DNA from 4 places in the Bacillus sp. 1NLA3E genome. Region 3 is predicted to be linked to each of the others. Evidence: riboswitches for the same ligand, from Rfam matches in the RefSeq annotation. Region 3 holds a riboswitch; each other region holds the start of a gene.
The links. Region 3 has a riboswitch for cyclic di-GMP ahead of B1NLA3E_RS23500 (anti-repressor SinI family protein). Riboswitches for the same ligand answer to the same signal wherever they lie in the genome.
Positions count from the first base shown of each region.

Region 1: it holds a riboswitch for cyclic di-GMP, as region 3 does, so the genes downstream of both, B1NLA3E_RS21885 (Flp family type IVb pilin) here and B1NLA3E_RS23500 (anti-repressor SinI family protein) in region 3, are expected to answer to the same signal.
Region 2: it holds a riboswitch for cyclic di-GMP, as region 3 does, so the genes downstream of both, B1NLA3E_RS01035 (putative bifunctional diguanylate cyclase/phosphodiesterase) here and B1NLA3E_RS23500 (anti-repressor SinI family protein) in region 3, are expected to answer to the same signal.
Region 4: it holds a riboswitch for cyclic di-GMP, as region 3 does, so the genes downstream of both, B1NLA3E_RS23785 (anti-repressor SinI family protein) here and B1NLA3E_RS23500 (anti-repressor SinI family protein) in region 3, are expected to answer to the same signal.

Region 1 covers NC_021171.1:4,565,275-4,569,928, forward strand. Annotated here, with positions in the region: gene cpaB (Flp pilus assembly protein CpaB) at 1-433, opposite strand, end outside; gene B1NLA3E_RS21870 (pilus assembly protein TadG-related protein) at 585-1,490, opposite strand; gene B1NLA3E_RS21875 (TadE family protein) at 1,492-1,875, opposite strand; gene B1NLA3E_RS21880 (A24 family peptidase) at 1,872-2,366, opposite strand; gene B1NLA3E_RS21885 (Flp family type IVb pilin) at 2,566-2,754, opposite strand; cyclic di-GMP riboswitch class I at 3,090-3,174, opposite strand; gene B1NLA3E_RS21890 (DUF192 domain-containing protein) at 3,245-3,589, shown strand; gene B1NLA3E_RS21895 (hypothetical protein) at 3,614-3,973, shown strand; gene B1NLA3E_RS21900 (hypothetical protein) at 3,989-4,222, shown strand; gene B1NLA3E_RS23440 (DUF3231 family protein) at 4,274-4,654, opposite strand, start outside.
Region 2 covers NC_021171.1:188,652-193,305, forward strand. Annotated here, with positions in the region: gene B1NLA3E_RS01025 (GyrI-like domain-containing protein) at 123-746, shown strand; gene B1NLA3E_RS01030 (DUF421 domain-containing protein) at 876-1,565, shown strand; cyclic di-GMP riboswitch class I at 1,682-1,762, shown strand; gene B1NLA3E_RS01035 (putative bifunctional diguanylate cyclase/phosphodiesterase) at 1,897-3,420, shown strand; gene B1NLA3E_RS25085 (hypothetical protein) at 3,502-3,666, opposite strand; gene B1NLA3E_RS01040 (SPFH domain-containing protein) at 3,679-4,545, opposite strand.
Region 3 covers NC_021171.1:501,878-506,531, forward strand. Annotated here, with positions in the region: gene B1NLA3E_RS02580 (DNA topoisomerase III) at 1-1,064, opposite strand, end outside; gene B1NLA3E_RS25145 (hypothetical protein) at 1,274-1,438, opposite strand; cyclic di-GMP riboswitch class I at 2,086-2,181, shown strand; gene B1NLA3E_RS23500 (anti-repressor SinI family protein) at 2,202-2,330, shown strand; gene B1NLA3E_RS02585 (helix-turn-helix domain-containing protein) at 2,454-2,777, opposite strand; gene map (type I methionyl aminopeptidase) at 3,006-3,761, shown strand; gene B1NLA3E_RS02595 (DUF1128 domain-containing protein) at 3,893-4,117, opposite strand; gene B1NLA3E_RS02600 (YtxH domain-containing protein) at 4,281-4,646, shown strand.
Region 4 covers NC_021171.1:1,713,332-1,717,985, reverse strand. Annotated here, with positions in the region: gene B1NLA3E_RS08295 (ABC transporter ATP-binding protein) at 1-302, opposite strand, end outside; gene B1NLA3E_RS08290 (YezD family protein) at 722-904, opposite strand; gene B1NLA3E_RS23785 (anti-repressor SinI family protein) at 1,406-1,546, opposite strand; cyclic di-GMP riboswitch class I at 1,571-1,664, opposite strand; gene B1NLA3E_RS08285 (TasA family protein) at 1,817-2,449, opposite strand; gene B1NLA3E_RS08280 (TasA family protein) at 2,543-3,322, opposite strand; gene sipW (signal peptidase I SipW) at 3,406-3,981, opposite strand; gene B1NLA3E_RS08270 (SipW-dependent-type signal peptide-containing protein) at 4,133-4,633, opposite strand.

The sequences.
Region 1 (4,654 bases), 750 kb from region 3:
CGGTCACGGATGGATAGGTTAAGGCTAGCTCAGAGGCCGGCTCGATGCTTTTTATCGTTTTGCCGGTTTGGCTACCAACTGCGAGAACTTTGATTCCTTGCAGGAGGATTTCGGTCTTCGCTGGTCCCTCCGGACTTTCTGGGATAAAGGCGATGACGTCGACAAAGTTTCCTGGGCGGATTAAACCGGATACCCCTTTGACTTGGTCAACCGCGATCGAGATTGCGCGCTTGTTTGGGCTGATTTTTAGCTTTTCATTGTTTGTTTGCGCCGCTTTATTCGTTTCTTTCTTTTGCACAGAAACTACGTTCTCGGACTTATTTTCAGAGGATGATACTTGCTGGTTTTCCCCTTTGCTTAAATAGAAGTAAAAAATGATTGTAAAAATGGATGCGATCACCATTGACAGCATCCAGATTTTCTTAGGATTCATCCCTTCACCTGCTGTCTGTCTTGATATTTTAGAGGCGGAGTTTCCCGCCTCTTTATTTTGGGAACCCGGACTATCTGGTTAGGAGAACTCATAATTTCCGACCCTTGGCTATCTTGTTAAAAGTACTCATATTATCCGTACAATGGAGTATCTATCTTGTTAGTTTGTATCCATAGGCTCCGTAGCTTGGCGTGCCGTAGGCAATTTCGCCTGAAGCTGTTTCTTCAATAAAGCGCCCGACGATTTCAGCGGATTGGCTTGTTGATGCAACAGTTTCGATAAAGAACTTGGCAAAGCCAACGATCTTTACGGCCTTTATTTGGTTTTGGTCCGTTACCACGGTCTGGAACACGGGCACCAGTATAATCCTTGGACAATCATCAGGGTGATTCAAATAGGTCGCAGTTGGGCAGGCAGCTATCCGGTAGTTAACTGCTCTGGCGGTGGGTCCTGCTAAATTCCCTGTTTGTGTATTGATGATTTGGTTCACACGAAGTTCTTGGTCATATCCCATTTTAAAATCTTCTTCGAATATATTTGCTCCCGGCCCTGCTAGGGCAAGGGCACCAAAGTTCCCGACTGTGGCGTCTTCAACTTTAAGATATTTGATGTCACCAAAGGTTAGTTGGCTTGTATCCTCTACCCCTACTGGAACGGCGCCTCTTCCTGACATAAGCGTTCCGATTTCGACATGGGCAACGGCGTCAACTTTGGCTTGAGCGAAGCCGATTGCTTTGGCGAACACGAGGTCGACTGTTTTTTCAGCGCTGACGGTGATTCGGTGATCACTTTTACTAAAGATGATGTTAAATTTATTGGGATCTTCCCCATTTAAGGTTATTGTTTCGGTTGCTTTGGCTGTTGCCATCGCTGGTGTTGCCGGCAGTTCCTGTGCACCGGCAAGGGCTGCGGCATCGGCGATGTCTCGCAATTTTTGCTTTTCCATGTACAGCATGCCGCCATCAATGACGAGTGCGGTGATGCCTAGTAAAACGGACATCAGGAGTGCGACGACGACAACGACTGCACCATTTTCTTTTTTTATGATTGTGCTCATACTATTCCACCCTCATCACGGTTTTACTTTTAACAGTAAAAGGGTTTGGCAATACGATTTCCATAAGCGGTACGGATATTGTCACTGGGTATGTGGTGGAGACGGTCACATATACGCCTCTTTTTCTCAGTTCCGGCTGCGGTGTGACGGTGACGGTCAACTTGTCAGTCTGTTCGACTTGAGCTGCGTCCTTCGTCGTCTTGATGATTTCCGTATCAGTCGCGCCTAGTGTGGCTAACCGTGCCCCTTCACGACTGGCGTTGTTTGTTGTTAAATAGGCTTGAAAAATTCGCCCAAAATCGATGATGCCGAAGACGATGAGCAAAAGTACCACTAAGCTGAGGGCTAGTTCGACTGTTGCTTGGCCTTTCTGGGAGCGAATCATCCGAAGTTTACTCCGAGCTGGATGATGGTACCTAGGACGATCGCGACGCCATATGGGAAGGCGTGATGATATTCATTCTGGTCCAGGCCGCTCAGCTTTCTTAGTTTTGTAAAAAAAATGATGCGTTTAAGTGAGATTAGTAGTTCTTTTTTCCAAATTAAGATGATGACAGCAATTATGCCTCCGATGATGGCGGTAAATAAGAATGCCCCAAACACGAAGGTTGCGCCTTTTAGTGCCCCTATGGCCGCTAGAAGCTTGACGTCGCCTGCGCCCATTCCGTCCATTAGATAGGGGATTAATAGTACACCAAAGCCTGCCAATAAGCCTAGTCCGCTGAATGTTAAGCCGTGCGTGCCAGCAGTTATGGTGTGATAGGTTAGTCCCAGGATCATGGTCGGGAAGGTAATCTTATTTAATATGCGTCTGCTTTTGAGATCGGTAATGAATGAGATTACAAGGATTAGTAACAAAATTATATTTAGTAGCATTTTTCACCTCATTGGACATGCTTAAAACGCCAGCTTGAGTGGTGATTAGCGGCGTCGGTGCTGGATATTTCGCGCTGAAGAGGGCTGTTTGATGTGTTGATGGTTGGGTCGTCAGCGCTTGAGATTATAAAAAACCCCCACTTCCAAATGCACGAACGAAAGTAGGGATTTTGATTAATCATTATTATTTAACTTATTATCATTCAGGTGGTGTTACATCTGTGCCTTCAAGCTTGCCTTTAATTTCTGTAAATTTGGCGCTGATGGCGTCACCAAATAACCCTAGAGCAGCCACTGCAGCTAGAGCGATTAGTCCTAAAATTAGTCCGTACTCTGTCATACCTTGTCCCGTCTCTTCAATGAAAAGACCACTGATTTTCTTCATCATTATGTTCACCTCATATAATATTTTGGCAAACAACGATAAGTAACACTACAGATTCGGTAACTGGCTGACTTCGGTATAGCCTGTAAGCTGTTCTACAGATTCGGCAAATGGCTGACTTCGACATTCCGTGTAAGCTCTTCAATCAAATTCGTAAACTGGCTAAACTTTGGTATTCCAAAAAAGCCTTTCTACTGATTCAGTAAATGGTTGACTTCGGAATAGTCCGAGTGACCTTTTACAGATTCGGTAACTGACTGACTTTGGTAATCTCTGTAAACCATTATACAAATTCGGCAACTAGCTAACTTTGGTATTCTCGTAAGCCCTTCTACAGATTCGGTAACTGGCTGACTTCGGCATTGCTCGTAAGTCCCTATAGTTTTGCGTCCCATGATTTCTCAAGGTTTGCCTTTTCGTTTGTTTGCTATTTAAATATAGCACTTTAATTGGTAAAATCGCTATGTACGGTAGGAGAAGGAAGGGCGATTTTGTGAAAATTATAAGGCGAATTAGTGACATTGATGTACCTATTACGATAAAGGTTTACGATCGATTTTGGCCGCGGTTTAGAGGGCTGATGTTTAGACGGAAACCGATTGTGGATGAAGGCATTATGTTTTCACCCTGTAATTCAATCCATATGTTCTTTATGTTTTTTGCGATTGATGTTGTGTTTCTTGATGACGATGATGTGGTGGTAGCTGTAAGGAAGAACTTGAAACCAAATCGAATAATATTTCCGATTCGTGGTGCGGTTAAAACGTTAGAGCTGCCTGTTGGGACGATTGAAGCTTATTCAATTGTGCTTGGGGATCGAATTATAGTGGGAAAATAAATTAATTTGGAAGGGGATTCGGTGGTGGTGGTGGTTGGCCGGATTGCCTTTTTTTGTGGTTTTTTGGGGTGTTTTTGTAGCTTTTGGGATGTGCTGGGATTAGGTTGGTTCGTCGTTGGTTTGTTAGGTGCTTTATTACGGTTTTTTGGCATTTTGGGGGCTGGGCATTGCACTAGGAACGTTTATCGGCCGCTATCGTGGTTTTATCGACCGTTTTGGCAATTTTTATCGGCTAATCGCCAAAAATTACCAGCTGCGACACCAGCGTTAAAGATGATTTGGTGGGGTGGCCGAGAGTCGCCTCAGTGTCTGCGGAATCGTTCTTTATTTTTCAAAGTCTTAAAAATGGAATACTTGGATTTCCTCATCATATATAAAGTATAAAAGGGGAAATGCGTATTGGTTAAGGCATGTATTGTTTGTGGTGCGAATACTAGGAAGGTCATTAAAACCGGATATGAGCTTGTTCATTCTGATAGTAAAGATCCATTTACCCAAGCTATTTTAGCTAAATATGGGAAACCTCCTCTAGGAATTGGGGCAATTTGCAATACATGTCTTACGAAGTTAGCAAGAAAGCAAACTTATCTCATCGATGCATTATTTTCTCCATTGATGGAAAGCAAGATGTAGGTCGGGGATTGGGGGCCTGCCTCCAAGTGTATTGGAGGCAGGCTCCTTTTTTTATTGTTCTCTGTTCATTAAGTCATTTGGTGGAGCTTGTGGTGGACATTCCATCCAGCCGTGTTTGATTGTTAAATTTGCACCATCTTCAGCTAATAATCCTACCTCTGATATAAGTCGAGTGTATTTTTGGATCAAATCCTTCCTTATGCTTTGTGATAGCGCCGTACCATAGTTCCCGATGCCGGTAATATACATTAAACATATGTGATACATCATCAGCTTGTCTGAGAAAGGTGGTTTCGTTGAATCCAATATATCGCTGTCCCAGGTCATTGGGGCTGGTAAGCTTTCCTCCGTTAAAGTGGCATGAAATATTTCGATATGTTTTTTAGCTATTTCTTTGACACGGACCATATAATCCCTAACATCTGCTGTTTT
Region 2 (4,654 bases), 310 kb from region 3:
CGCCCCGCGGAAAGCGAGCACCTGAAGCGGAAATCAGCCTTTTTGAAAGATGACACTCAATAATTACTATATTTTGAGATAAAATAGAGTTGGAGTATTTGTTGAAATAGGAGGATTTTGAAATGGATGTAAAATCAGCCCAAAAAGTAGACTTTAAAAAGGAACTGAAGGAATTTTACAGTTGCCCAAAAAAGAATGTCCTTGTCGATGTACCTGAGATGAATTATTTAATGATTGATGGCAAGGGGGACCCGAACACTGCCATAGCCTTTAAGGATGCGATTGAAGCACTATATTCAGTCTCCTATTCTGTTAAATTTTTATCAAAAAAGAACGGTTTGGACTATGTCGTTATGCCGCTGGAAGCACTTTGGTTTATTGATGAGATGAATGATTTTATTCATGTTCCAAAAGATGAGTGGGAATGGACCGCGATGATTATGCAGCCAAGTCATATCTCTAAAGAAATGATGAACGATGCAATCGAATCGGTAAGAAAAAAGAAGGGCTTAGCTTCATTAGATAAAATAAGATTTGAAGGATACAATGAGGGTTTATCAGCACAGGTTCTTTATGTTGGACAATTTGATGATGAGCATCCAACCATTGTAAAGCTACATGAGTTTGCTCAAGCGAATGGATATCGTATTGAAGGAAAACACCATGAAATTTATTTAAGTGATTTTCGAAAGGTAGACCCTAGTAAATTAAAGACAATCATTAGACAGCCCGTTTCAAAAAAATAATGGATATTAGACCGCTTATTCGAAAACGAATAGGTGGTTTTTTAAAATCGTTTGAATCAATTCTGTATGACCTCCACTTTTAGTGTGAATAATTAATTAGAACAAAATTCATATCAAGGATGTTATATCATGATTGAGCATGTATTACTTTCTATTGTCAGGTCATTTACTGCGTTTTTAGTGTTAATGTTGGTCGCAATATGTCTTGGAAAGCAAGTTAATTCTCATAAGAACTATTATAATTTCGCTTTATCACTTATAATTGGTTCGTTTGTGGCAAATATGGGGTTCGATACGAATATCAAATTTATTCCCATGCTCGCTGGATTTTTAACGATTATTATTGTGTATTTTCTCATAGCAAAAATCTCCTATAGAAGCAGAAGGTTCAGCCATTGGTTTTCTGGAAAACCGACAGTGATCATTAAAGACGGAAAAATCTTAGAGGGAGATATGAAGAAAATCAAATTCACGTTGGATAATTTAAATCAGCAGCTGAGGGAGTTAGGTATTTTTGATGTATCTGAGGTGGAGTTTGCGTTATTAGAGGTAAGCGGTAATTTATCCGTTTTAAAAAAAGCAAAATACCAAAGCCTTACCAAAAATGATCTATTTCCGTTTGCTCAGACTCAAAAGTTGAATTTCCCGATTGAACTGATTGTGGAGGGTAGCCTAATCGAAAAGAATTTTGATGATAAATACACAAGGGAATGGCTTAATCAGCAACTTCAATTAAGAAATTTAAAAAGGGAACAGGTACAGTATGCTGTAATTAGTACAAATGGAACTCTATTTATCGACTTGTTTCGAGACAATTAACACTTATTACCTAAAAATGTAGTGCTGTGAATTTAATACAAATTTTTAAAAATACACTTATTTTTCATTAAATATAGTAAAATAGTATCAGTGAATAGCAATTATTCAACTTAATAGTCAGATAAAGGCAAACTTATTGAAAGATAAGGACGCAAAGCCACAGGTCTAAGGAAATCTATGACGGCTGGGTTACCGATGAATGAAAATGATTCTACCCTCCTAGTTATGTCTCTTTGGGTACGAATATTTTTTTTGAAAAAAATTGATTGACATACCAAAGCTGTTCCACAAGAAATAACTAACCACATGTTGGATGTACTGGAGTGAGGAAATGAAATATACCGGGAGGACAGTTGCCGTATTAGTCACTATCATATGGCTTGTCATAGAGAGTTGGATTGATCATGAATTTCTAGTATTTCAGTTTGGGTTAGGAATTCCTCTTGGATGGTTTTTTGGAAGACATTATGATAAAGCGGTATTTTTACGTAGAGACTTAAAAAATGTCCAGAATAAACTAACGAGTGAATATAATAAAAGTTTGAATGAAAGCGAAAAACTTTTTAAATATATTGCTTACCATGATTCATTAACAGGGTTAGCAAATCGGAATAAGGTCCGTAAACATTTAGGTCAGGAATTATTAATTTCAGAAAGAGAAAATCAAAGTGTCGCTATTCTTTTTATCGATTTGGATCGGTTTAAGTCTATAAATGATACGTGGGGACATAAAATAGGTGATCAGTTGCTAAAGATGGTCGCTATTCGTTTAATAGACTGTATTGGAGCTAAAGGACTAATCGCAAGGCAAGGAGGAGATGAATACATCATTTGCCTCCCTGATAGCAATAGAAAAGAAGCGGAAGCGATCGCTCAAAAAATTCTACAAACCTTATCCCTACCATTTGAGATTATGGTTCATGAAGTAGTTATCACGTCCAGTATTGGGGTTAGTCTTTCCCCACTTGATGGAAATGAAGTAGATACTTTGATTCGAAACGCAGATATCGCCATGTATTTAGCAAAAGAAAAGGGAAAAAATAACTATCAATTTTACCGATCTGAAATTGAAGCTTTTATCCATAGAAAATTTGAATTAGAGAGTAAAATAAGGAAAGCAATACATAATCAAGAGTTTGAGCTCCATTATCAGCCGAAATTTGCTCTAAATACTAATGAGATGATTGGGGTTGAGGCATTAATTCGCTGGAATGATCCCGAACTGGGGACCATTCAACCAGCTGAGTTTATTCCGATCGCGGAGGAAACTGGGTTAATTGTCCCAATTGGTGACTGGGTAATGAAGGAAGCTTATAGACAGCTTAAGGTATGGCAGGGATCAGGGGTAAAAAACCTGATGGTTTCTGTAAATATTTCAGCAAGGCAGTTTCTTAATAGGGACTTAGTTTGCAAAATAGATTCAATCATAAAGGAACTTGACCTTGACCCAAAATATATAAATCTTGAAATTACAGAATCAATGGCCATGGCTGATGTTAGCCACTCAACTAAGCAAATGAGAGATCTTAAAAAGCTTGGGGTGCTCCTTTCGCTAGATGACTTTGGAACGGGATATTCTTCGCTAAGCTATTTAAATAAATTCCCTTTCGACTTTTTAAAAATTGATAAGTCGTTTATTCAACAGATGAATCATTCGGAAAACAATTTAAGTATTGTCCAAGCAATCATCACAGTTGCCCACAGTTTTAATATGTCTGTGATCGCAGAAGGAGTTGAGAAGAAAGAACAACTCCAAACCTTACGTTTAAAAAAATGTGATGTGGTTCAAGGTTTTTATTATAGTCCACCGTTACAAGTAACAGAATTTGAAAAACTTCTAAATTTAAGTCATTAAATCATGCTAGATAAATACGCAAAGAGGCTGGGCTTCAGATATATCTGAAACCCAGCCTCTTTTTGAGTAATTGGTGCAAATTTAGTTTGTTTCCTCTTTTTTGCCTCGTCCGGCTGCTTTTATAGCATGCTTTAATATGATCTCGATTTGGGCATTGACACTTCGGAGCTCATCACTTGCCCATTTTTCGAGTGTATCATATGTCCTTTGGTCTATTCGAAGAAGGAACTTCTTTTTTTCAGACATAGTATCACTACCTTAATAGATGGTTCCTGTATTGATTACTGGTTGGGTCCCTTTTTCTGAGACGATTGTCACCATAAGGTTATTCACCATCTGTGCTTTCTTTTCTTCATCTAGTTCCACGACACCTTCACTGCTTAGTTGCTCAATCGCTGATTTAACCATCGAAACTGCACCATCGACGATCACCTTTCGGGCTGCAAGTATGGCTTTTGCCTGTTGTCGCTGCAACATGGATGAGGCAATCTCACTCGAATAGGCTAAATGCATAATACGCGCTTCGATAATCTCTACCCCTGCAACTACTAATCGTTTTTGTAGATCCTTCGTTAATTCATCGCCAACCTCATCAGAGTGCTGTCTTAAAGATATCTCATAATCATTGTTGAAATTGTCGTATGGATATTGACTGGCGATGTGACGCAAGCCAGTTTCACTTTGGGTATGAACAAACTCTTTATAATCCTCAACATCATAGACTGCTTTGGCAGAGTCAAAAACCTTGTAAACAACAACAGCGGCAATCTCGATTGGATTTCCTTCCAAGTCGTTAACCTTTAGTTTCTCACTGTTAAAATTAATCACTCTTAAAGATACATTTTTTCTTAAGGTCAAGGGAATGGAGAGCCAAAATCCTTCTTGCTTAATTACGCCTAAATAGGAACCAAAAAGAGTGATTACTTTAGCTTGATTAGGTTGATTAATGGTAAATCCGGTTAATAGAACGGCAGCAATTAGAGCAAGTACGACAAATGGTATGAGGATGACTGGATTTTGATTAAGTGAAAAAATTCTAATTAAATAAATGATGATTATAAACAACAATAACTCGATTAAAACCCCACCAAATCCGTTCACTTTAAATATTTCTTTCTCTTTCAAAAGGACCACTCTCCACTTCCTACTGAAATTATTTTGATACCAATATGATATCACATTAATATCAAATCTAAAACTTTCAATACGGACAAAATGATATCCATTTGTCTAA
Region 3 (4,654 bases):
TTAAAGACTTTTTTTGCAAGGACTCTTCCTTTTGTAGCAAGCAAAGGTCGAACCTCATCACGGTATCCTGAGGAAATACCCTCAAGTCTATCTAACATCGTCGCTTCCATATCCTTTGTTAAGTATCGGGAATCAGTCCGAGGGTAAGTAACGAGCTTATATTGTTCGTATAATCGTTGTAAAACAGTTAATGTTTTCTTAGCCGAAAAGCCAAATCGTTTGTTTGCATCCTGCTGCAATTCGGTTAAATCATACGGTAACGGCTGTTGTTCTGATTTTTGTTTTCGTTCGATGGCACTAATAAGTGCCTTTTGATTATTAATCTTTGTCTGTATTTTCTCTGCTGTCTCGAGAGCAAAGATGCGCTTTTCACCGTTGCTTTCCCAATCTGCTTTAAGAGGACCGACCTGAGAATCAATCGTCCAATAAGGCTTAGGAACAAATTTTTGAATCGTGTTTTCCTGTTCAATGACCATGGCCAATGTAGGGGTTTGAACACGACCAGCTGACAATGGATCGTTAAATTTTGTCGTTAAAGCCCTTGTAACATTGAGACCAATAAGCCAATCAGCCTCGGCACGACAAACAGCTGATTGGTAGAGATCTTCAAATTGGCTGCCAGGCTTTAAATTTTGGAAGCCTTCGCGAATGGCGCGATCTGTTTGTGAGGAGATCCATAGCCGCTTTAGCGGTTTTCGCCAACCGATTTTAGCAAGAATCCACCTGGCGACAAGTTCTCCTTCACGCCCTGCATCAGTGGCGATGATAAATTCTTTAATATCGCTTCGCTTCGCTAGTGTTTCAATCGCTTTAAATTGATGGCTTGTTTGTTTCATTACCTTAATTCCCATTTTATCTGGAATAATCGGTAAATCCTCTAAGCGCCATGTTTTGTAGCTAGCATCATAATGCTCCGGCATTTTAAGTTCAATTAAATGGCCTAGAGCCCAAGTAACAATATATTGATTTCCTTCTATGTAACTTTTATGAATTTGTTTACAGCCAAGTACTCGAGCAAGTTCGCGAGCAACGCTGGGTTTTTCTGCTAAAACGAGTGTTTTCATAACTTCTCCTTTCAAAGAGGAACACGATCTTTATTTCCCCTAAATATTATAACGGAAAAATCATTTATTTTGTAATGATAGTAAAAGGGAGGGGACTTGCAACAGAAAATCGTTAAGGGAATTAAGGAAAAAAACAGCAATCTTTTAGAAGAGAGCCAAAATAAAAAAGCTATCGCATTTACACGACAGCTTGGAGTCTTGAACAATAATCATGTATTTTCTTCTCCATCGACACGGTTTTTAAACGCTTCTTGAACTACGATTAATTCTTCATCGCCAATTCTTTCCTTAGAGTGTTTTTCGGTTACACTATTTTCTGGAAAGTTACCTGGATGACTCTTTTTCTTATGTTCAAAGTCTTTACCACGTCCCATTTTTACCACTCCTTTCATTCCGTTTGTAGTTTCCCCAAATGACCGGAAAAAGATGTGAAAAAAAGGGAAGGGAGCTAAAAAAAGTTGTGAAATTATTCACGAATTCTTCACACAAAATACAGCAATAATGTTATATAATCAAATTGTTCAATGGTTCACATACCCCCATTTTTTGAATAAAATATAAGTTTCAAAAATAATGCTCTCCCCCCAGGAGCATTATTTTTTTGGAAAAAATAAAGCATGAACCTGTTGATCCATGCCCACTCATCTATTAATGGTTTCCCCTAATTACTCTTGACTTTCTTCCGTAGGTACTTCTGGTTTTGTAACATGATCAAGGTAAAATCCTAAGCCAACCATAAAGGCAATTGGAATAGCAAAATTAATTACAGTCCAAACCGTCAAAGAAATACCCCCTAATAAAATCTGTATATGCATATTTTATCTGAATTTTCAGAAATAAGACACATAAAATTCACAAAATCGAGAAAAAAATATCGACATATCTTGATTTTTATTTTATACAGTTTATTTGAAGACGTTAATAATCATGAATTTGTCATAATTTGTATAAAAATAATATTCGAAATTTACAAAATAATACACAAATATTGTTTAAAACCAGTTAAAATATAAGAAAAGGATTCAGATAAAGGCAAACCTATTGAAAAATAGGGACGCAAAGTCACAGATCTAAGGTCTAAAGGATATAAATGCACTAGGATGGCTGGACTTCCTATTAAGTTAGTGGGGGGAGAAATTGACTACAGAGTTGAAAGTAAATGGCGAATTGGATGTTGAATGGATTCAATTAATTTTAGAAGCATTAGAAATGGGAATTGATAAGGAAGATATTAGGAAATTTTTAAAAGAAAAAAAGGCGAAGTAACACCACATTTTTCACTTACATAGTGTCATTCGGAAATAGAGGATGTCAAAGTTGGATGAAAAGTTGCTGTTTTTCATTTTTTTCTTCAGATAAACAAAAAACCTGTTCAGATGAACAGGTTTTTTACTTATCTTGATTAATCTTCCATTTATTAAATTCAAGGTACTCACGAAATTGATCTTTTGTTATACCAGACTCCATCGCGTCTTTGACTAAACTGATCCAACCTGGGTCAAGCTTTTCAGAGTCGGGATTGTTTAATATAAAATAATCAATTGGAACCCCTAAAACAGTCCCAATTTTTTCTAGGAATTGTATAGAAGGATTGGATTGTAAATTACGCTCTAAAGAACTTATATAAGATTTTGCAACTCCAGCTTGGTCAGCAAGCTCAGTTAAGGACATTTTTTTTTCCTGACGAAGCTTTTTTACGCGTTCACCGATCATGCACCTTCACACACCTTATTATAATGTAATACCATTATATCAAAGGAAAAGAGGAGGTTCCATATCAAGAACAAAATCTTTTTATTTGTCAGATTAATAAGCACTTACAACAGCTTAAGACTGATAAATTGAATTCGTTTTTCTGCATGGTATACTACAATAGTGTATAAAACAAGTGTCCATTATGTAAAAATTAAACAAGAAAGTTTTAGAAAGGCGGACTAAAAAATGATTATTTTAAAATCCCAGCGTGAAATTGACGGTATGAAAAAAGCAGGTGAAATTCTTGCAGCGTGCCATAAAGAAATAGCGAAACTGATTCAACCTGGGATTTCTACATGGGAAATTGAAGAGTTTGTGGAAAAATTTTTAAAGGAGCGGGGTGCGACTCCAGAACAAAAGGGTTATCAAGGGTATCAATTTGCTACTTGTGCAAGTGTTAATGATGAAATTTGCCATGGATTTCCCAACAAGAACCCTTTATCAGAAGGGGATCTCGTGACAATAGACATGGTAGTAAATTATAATGGTTCATTAGCTGATTCGGCTTGGTCTTATGGGGTTGGTAAGGTTTCAGGGGAGACCAATAAGCTGCTATTAGTAACGAAAGAAGCACTCTATAAAGGAATTGAACAGGCACAAGTAGGAAATAGGATTGGTGATATTGGGCATGCCATTCAAACTTACGCTGAGGGAGAGGGCTTTTCTGTGGTTCGGAACTTTATTGGCCATGGAATTGGGGCAGTAATCCATGAGAAACCGGATGTTCCTCATTTTGGACTTCCAGGTAAGGGTGCTCGAATTAAGGAAGGAATGGTTTTCACAATAGAACCGATGATCAATGTAGGCAGTTATCATTCCAAAATGGATGATAATGGTTGGACAGCAAGAACAATCGACGGGAAAAATTCAGCCCAATATGAGCATACGATTGCGATTACAAAAGATGGCCCAGTTATATTAACGGATCAAGACAATTTATAATTTGATGTCGTTAGTAGTTAATTATTGTGGAAATTTGATAAGAAAATGAGCCGGCTATCTGCCGGCTCTAAATGTAATATAAGTGAATAATTAGGAAATTAAGTAGGGCGATTTACCCGGTTTTTTAAGTATTACTGTTTTCTAAGGGCACCAAGTTCTTCGACAATCGCCTGCATTTCACTAATGCTGAAGGAGTCCTTCCTCATGACGAGATCGTAAATCTCTTTGAGTTCTTCATACATTTCTTCGTCAAAATGGGAAGGTTTGATTGCCCCGAAGTTTAATACTTTCAATTTTTCCTTCATCTTTTCAATCATATATTCCACATTTTCAACTGATTTCTGTGATAAATTCAAACATAGTCATCCTTTCACGGGTGGTGGTATGCTACCCATCTTTTCATGTTCATAAATGAATGTCAACGAAAACAAACCGTAATGATTAACGGACTTGCAAGTTCAAGAAAATATCGAGAAAATAAAGGAATGAGATATATTTTAGAAAGGTGGAGAAAAGTAAATGAGTGAAGCTAATAATTTTTGGAAAGGGGTTTTGATTGGGGCTGTGGCCGGAGGTGCTCTAAGCATGTTGGACAAGCAAACTCGCAATGCAGTTATGACCAATTACCATAAAGCCTCAAAAAATGTGACCTACTTGGTGAAAAATCCTTCTGTTATCGTTGATAAGGTTAAGACCACCTCTAAGCAAATGCGCCAAACTTTTGAACAAGTAAGTGAAGATATTTTTTTTATAAAAGACAAGGTAGAAGAATTGTCCAAAGTGACTCCAAACTTTGTAGACAGAGTAGAGGAAAAAAGGGATGCATTTTTAGATAATGGAGATACATATACAGAAGTGGATTCAATCGACATAAATAAGGAATAAGGAAAATT
Region 4 (4,654 bases), 1.2 Mb from region 3:
GATAGATCTGCTGCAATATTTTTTTCGACAGTCAACCATGGGAAAAGACGATGCTCTTGGAATATGAACCCTTGCTTAATTCCTGGACCTTTAAGGTCGACATTACTAATTTTCACTGTACCTTCAAAATTGAGATCGAGCCCTACAACAATCTTTAATAAGGTACTCTTCCCACACCCACTTGGACCAATAATCGTAATGAATTCTCCTTTGTTAATATGTAAATTGACATCCTGCAAAGCTTGAATAACTTGTTGTGATTTTATAAAGGTTCGATTCAACGATTCAATGACTACACTCATCCTTGCTTCCCCTCCTCCTTCTTGTTTGCTCCAGACTTACCCAAAAACGACAAATTTGCCTTCCCCCTATCAACACTTACTGATTTAAAAAAAGAATAAAAAAAAGACTGCTATCTTTTATCAATATAAAAAAAAAGAAGAGCAGCCTTCAGTTGTCTGATAAGCCAAATATCTTATTAAGTTGTCTAATTTGTATTAACCGTAATAAACGGCTATAAATTTTAGTTTTAAACATCTCTAAAGCTTTCAGTCCTTCCGTTATCGGATAGCAACTGCTGATATCCTAAGAAATGTTAAATAATTTCCTAATAATTGCTATATTATCCTTATTTATCACATAAGTCAACTTGGAATTTAAAATAAACTAATCATTTCGAAAAATACAAATAACTCGATCATCATTTCTTAGTTAAAAGCTCTTAATTATAAGTTTGTACTGCCCTATTGGTCTTTGATTTACTTTTTGAAATAAAACGATTTTTCTCGGTTTTGTCCACTTGTGTAATTTGCCCGTCATGAATGGTAATCACGAGAGAACCAAATTGCAAATCCTTTAATGAATCCAAAATATATTTCTTTTTCTCTTGTTCAAAATCTGCCATTTTATCATTCTCCTCTCAATTTTGAAATCTACGATAATCATTTATCTCATTAAAGAATCCATCATATTTAATTAAGAAAGATGAATCCCCCCTTTTTTTTTGAGTAATAAAAAAGGCGCATACTTTTATTAAGTATGCGCCTTCGGTTTATCCAATCAGCATGCACTATTAGCTTGAAGGATTCCCCACTTTTCAGACAAAACATATATCAGGTGGGAATTCCAAGTTATTATGTTAAATATTACCTAACAATATCTTCATCTTATCCTCACTTATCCTACCTGTCAAGTGTGATTTTGAAATTCAAAAATTCCCCTATCATTTTCTTTAATGAAATACCTATAATGAACAACCACGAATACTTGAATCAAAAAAAGCAAAAAAATAAGCTGAATTTTGGTTATTCCAAAATAGCAGCTTATTTTTTTTGTCTTACATCATCTATGTTATTAATAACCATTATGATCAATTCGAATCTTCCTTTTCATTTTAGTTTTCTATCTAATGAGGTATACTTTGTGTAGATTCATCCAAAAATGACCTAATCTCCTCTTCTGACAACCCCATATCCAGAGCATTCATTATTAGCTCAACCCATTCCAAATCTAATTCCTCATGACTAAGTATTACTCCCCCTACCATTCCTCTCCCTCCAGCCCAATTATTTCAGGCAGCCCAGCCGTCATAATCAGAGAACTCCTCTAATTTTAGACCTGTAACTTTGCGTCACTATCTTTCAATAGATTTGCCTTTTACTGTTCACCGATACAAAATTGTTGTTCGAAAAGAAATAAATCCTAAGAGGTCAAAAACTTTTCAATGGATATCATGAGGTAGTATATAATAGACATCATGGGTATATTATATCATCTATGGACACTCGTTCCTAATAATACGAATTCAATAATTTTTTTATTCAGCTTTTTTCGAAGAAAGGCGAGCTAATCGTTTTCCACTTGAAATTTTTTTACTTAACAAAAATGTACCACCACCAAGGGCTAGGAATGCTCCGGCAATTAATAAATTATAAATACCAGTTGCGCTATTAGGAAGTTTATACCCGGCAACTGATAAGACTCCACCATTTGTCCCATCAACAAAAAACCTAAGCTGGAATTCACTATTAAGATTTTGAAATTCATTTCCAAGTTCAATAGGTATATAGATATTAAATTTTAGTATCTCTGAAGCATGCCTTTTCAATTCCCTTGAATCTAATTTTTGAAGATCCTTAAATTTCCCATCAAATATTACACCATTTTTATCTTCAACTTTTAATAATAATTCATTATAAAATTTTTCAGACCCATTTAAAAAGCTATTTGAAAATAGATACTTAATATCCTGGTCCCCATTATTTTTAACTTCTATTTCTTTAATGTAAGTATCGCCTGGTCTCCCACTTTTTATATCAAAGAAAACTTTCTCGGGACTTGTTGAAATATCAATTTCTTTTTTAGTCCCATTGGCATTAATTAAACTTAAGGGGGAATACAAGGAATAAATGGTGACAATTATTAATATAACAAAGGATTTTTTTAACATATTTACCCCCCATTTCCCCTTTTTTTAAAAGAGGTGGATAATAACCCTACCTTTAAAACAAAATATCTTTCTGTATTTAGTAAATTTATTTTTCTAATCCTGCCAAGCAGGCGCGTCAACTACTGCTGGTTGGTTAGCAACATTACTAGTTGAATCAGTTGTTGCACGGTCACCAATTATCCCATTACCTGTAAGGTTTCCGTTAGGTGCATTTTGATCATGATATTTTGGAGCCATTACTTGCCTTGCATCGAAGTTAAAGGCAACTTTTGCTACCATACCTTGTAAATTATTTTGCGGCTGTCCAGAGTCTTTAAACTCTATGATGATACGATATCTATTTGTTTCACTTGAATTTATTCCCAGAGGTGTTAAATTTAGTTTTCCATTTTTAATATAGTCAGCTTTGATTTTTCCTGCAAAATCTCCAGCAATCGCTTCTCTTAATGAAATATCCTGAGAGTTAATAAGGAGATAACCAGCATCTGGTGCATCTGGGTCAATATAAGGTGGTGTTGCATCAACAAAGTATTTTACATTTAGGGCATCCAAAAATTGATCAGAAGTTCCACCTGTGCCTAACGGATTTGTTACATTAGCCGTTACACCCATGAATACATCTTCAATAGCAAGGCTTCCGGAATTTTTTAATACAAATTGTCTTTCAAAACTGTCACCAGGTTGGATATTACTTAAGTCAAAGTTAAGTGGAAAATCCCATGCTTTCTGTAATTCAACATTTAATGTGCCTGCTGCAAATCCATTATGAAGGGTTGCTGCATCACTAAAATAAGCGAATGTACCACCACCGATTAGTGATAAACCTAGTGCAGCTGATGCTGCTCCTAACCCTAACTTTCTTTTAATACTCATTCCCTTTTCCTCCCTTTTCCACCTCTTTAAAGAGGTATGTAAATTTATGATGGATCCTTATGACAACATAAGGAAAACAACCGTTAAATAGTTTCATGACCGTCTTTTAGTTCTTTCTCCCTACCCTTATCAAGTTCTTTTACAGCTTTGAAAATTGTAACCCCTGAATATGCAAGCAATATTATCCCTGGCAATATAAGTAATAGCGAAATTCCTTGTTTTGATTTTGCAAAATCTATTAAGTAGCCCGCGTAAGGGACAGTAAATCCAGTGTATTTTCCAACTACATTTTGTGAAAGTACGGCATTTGCATCTGGATCCTGGTTATTATCCCCTTTTGTTTTATACATTGTTTGATTACCATCTTTATTAACTTCAACTATTCTGTGTGTAACTAACTTATTATCTGATTCCATAAATGTTATTACATCTTTCTTTTTTAGGCTTGCAGGATCACTAACAGGTTTTATTGCAATTATCGAGCCTGTCTTAAAGGTTGGTTCCATTGAACCAGATAATACGGTTTTTAATTGATAGCCAAGAAACTGTGGTTCTCCACCTGCAATTTTCGAAGAAATCACTATATAAACCATAAAAATTAATAAAAGAAAAAGTAGTATTGTAATAAAGTTGCTAACAATTTTCATGCTTTTTTTCATAGATTTCACCTCATTATTCATACTCATTATTTATTGACTTATAATTATTTATCAGCAAAGGTAGATTTTCTTCATTGGAGAGAGAATTGCTATCTTTTGTCGGAATATTATCTTGAGATCAGGTGCTATTTGTTACTTCATTACCTCCCGATTAATTGGTTGCTTCGGACTGATTTATCGGTGTGCTACCTGTTTTTAGAAGTTCCTCACTTTTTTTTTGCTCTTCGGTTAAAGCGTTATTATTCGATTTATCATTTACGTTAGGATGATCGTCACATACTTCTCTTTCTGGAGTGTTTGGATCATCTGGACAATAAGTTTCTTGATGCCCTGGGTTATCCTCATCACCAAAATCATCATCATATTGATCACATTGTTCGCTTCCATTACCTAAACCAGAGTTATCTTTGCACTTGCATATATCTTTATATTTCTTTGCATATTCTGGATCTTTACAAAAATTATTTGATGCTGAAAATGAATTATTTATTTGCTCAGAGTCATTAAAATAAGAAAATGTATCGTTCGATATAAAACTTGAGGAAAGGATAATTAAATATAAAAGCCAAAGATTCAAAATTAGGTAAAAAGGCTTTTTATGTCTTTGAATTACCTTATTGTGAGACCGCTTCTTCCGCCTTGTATAATCCATTTGAACTACCCCTCCTTTAAG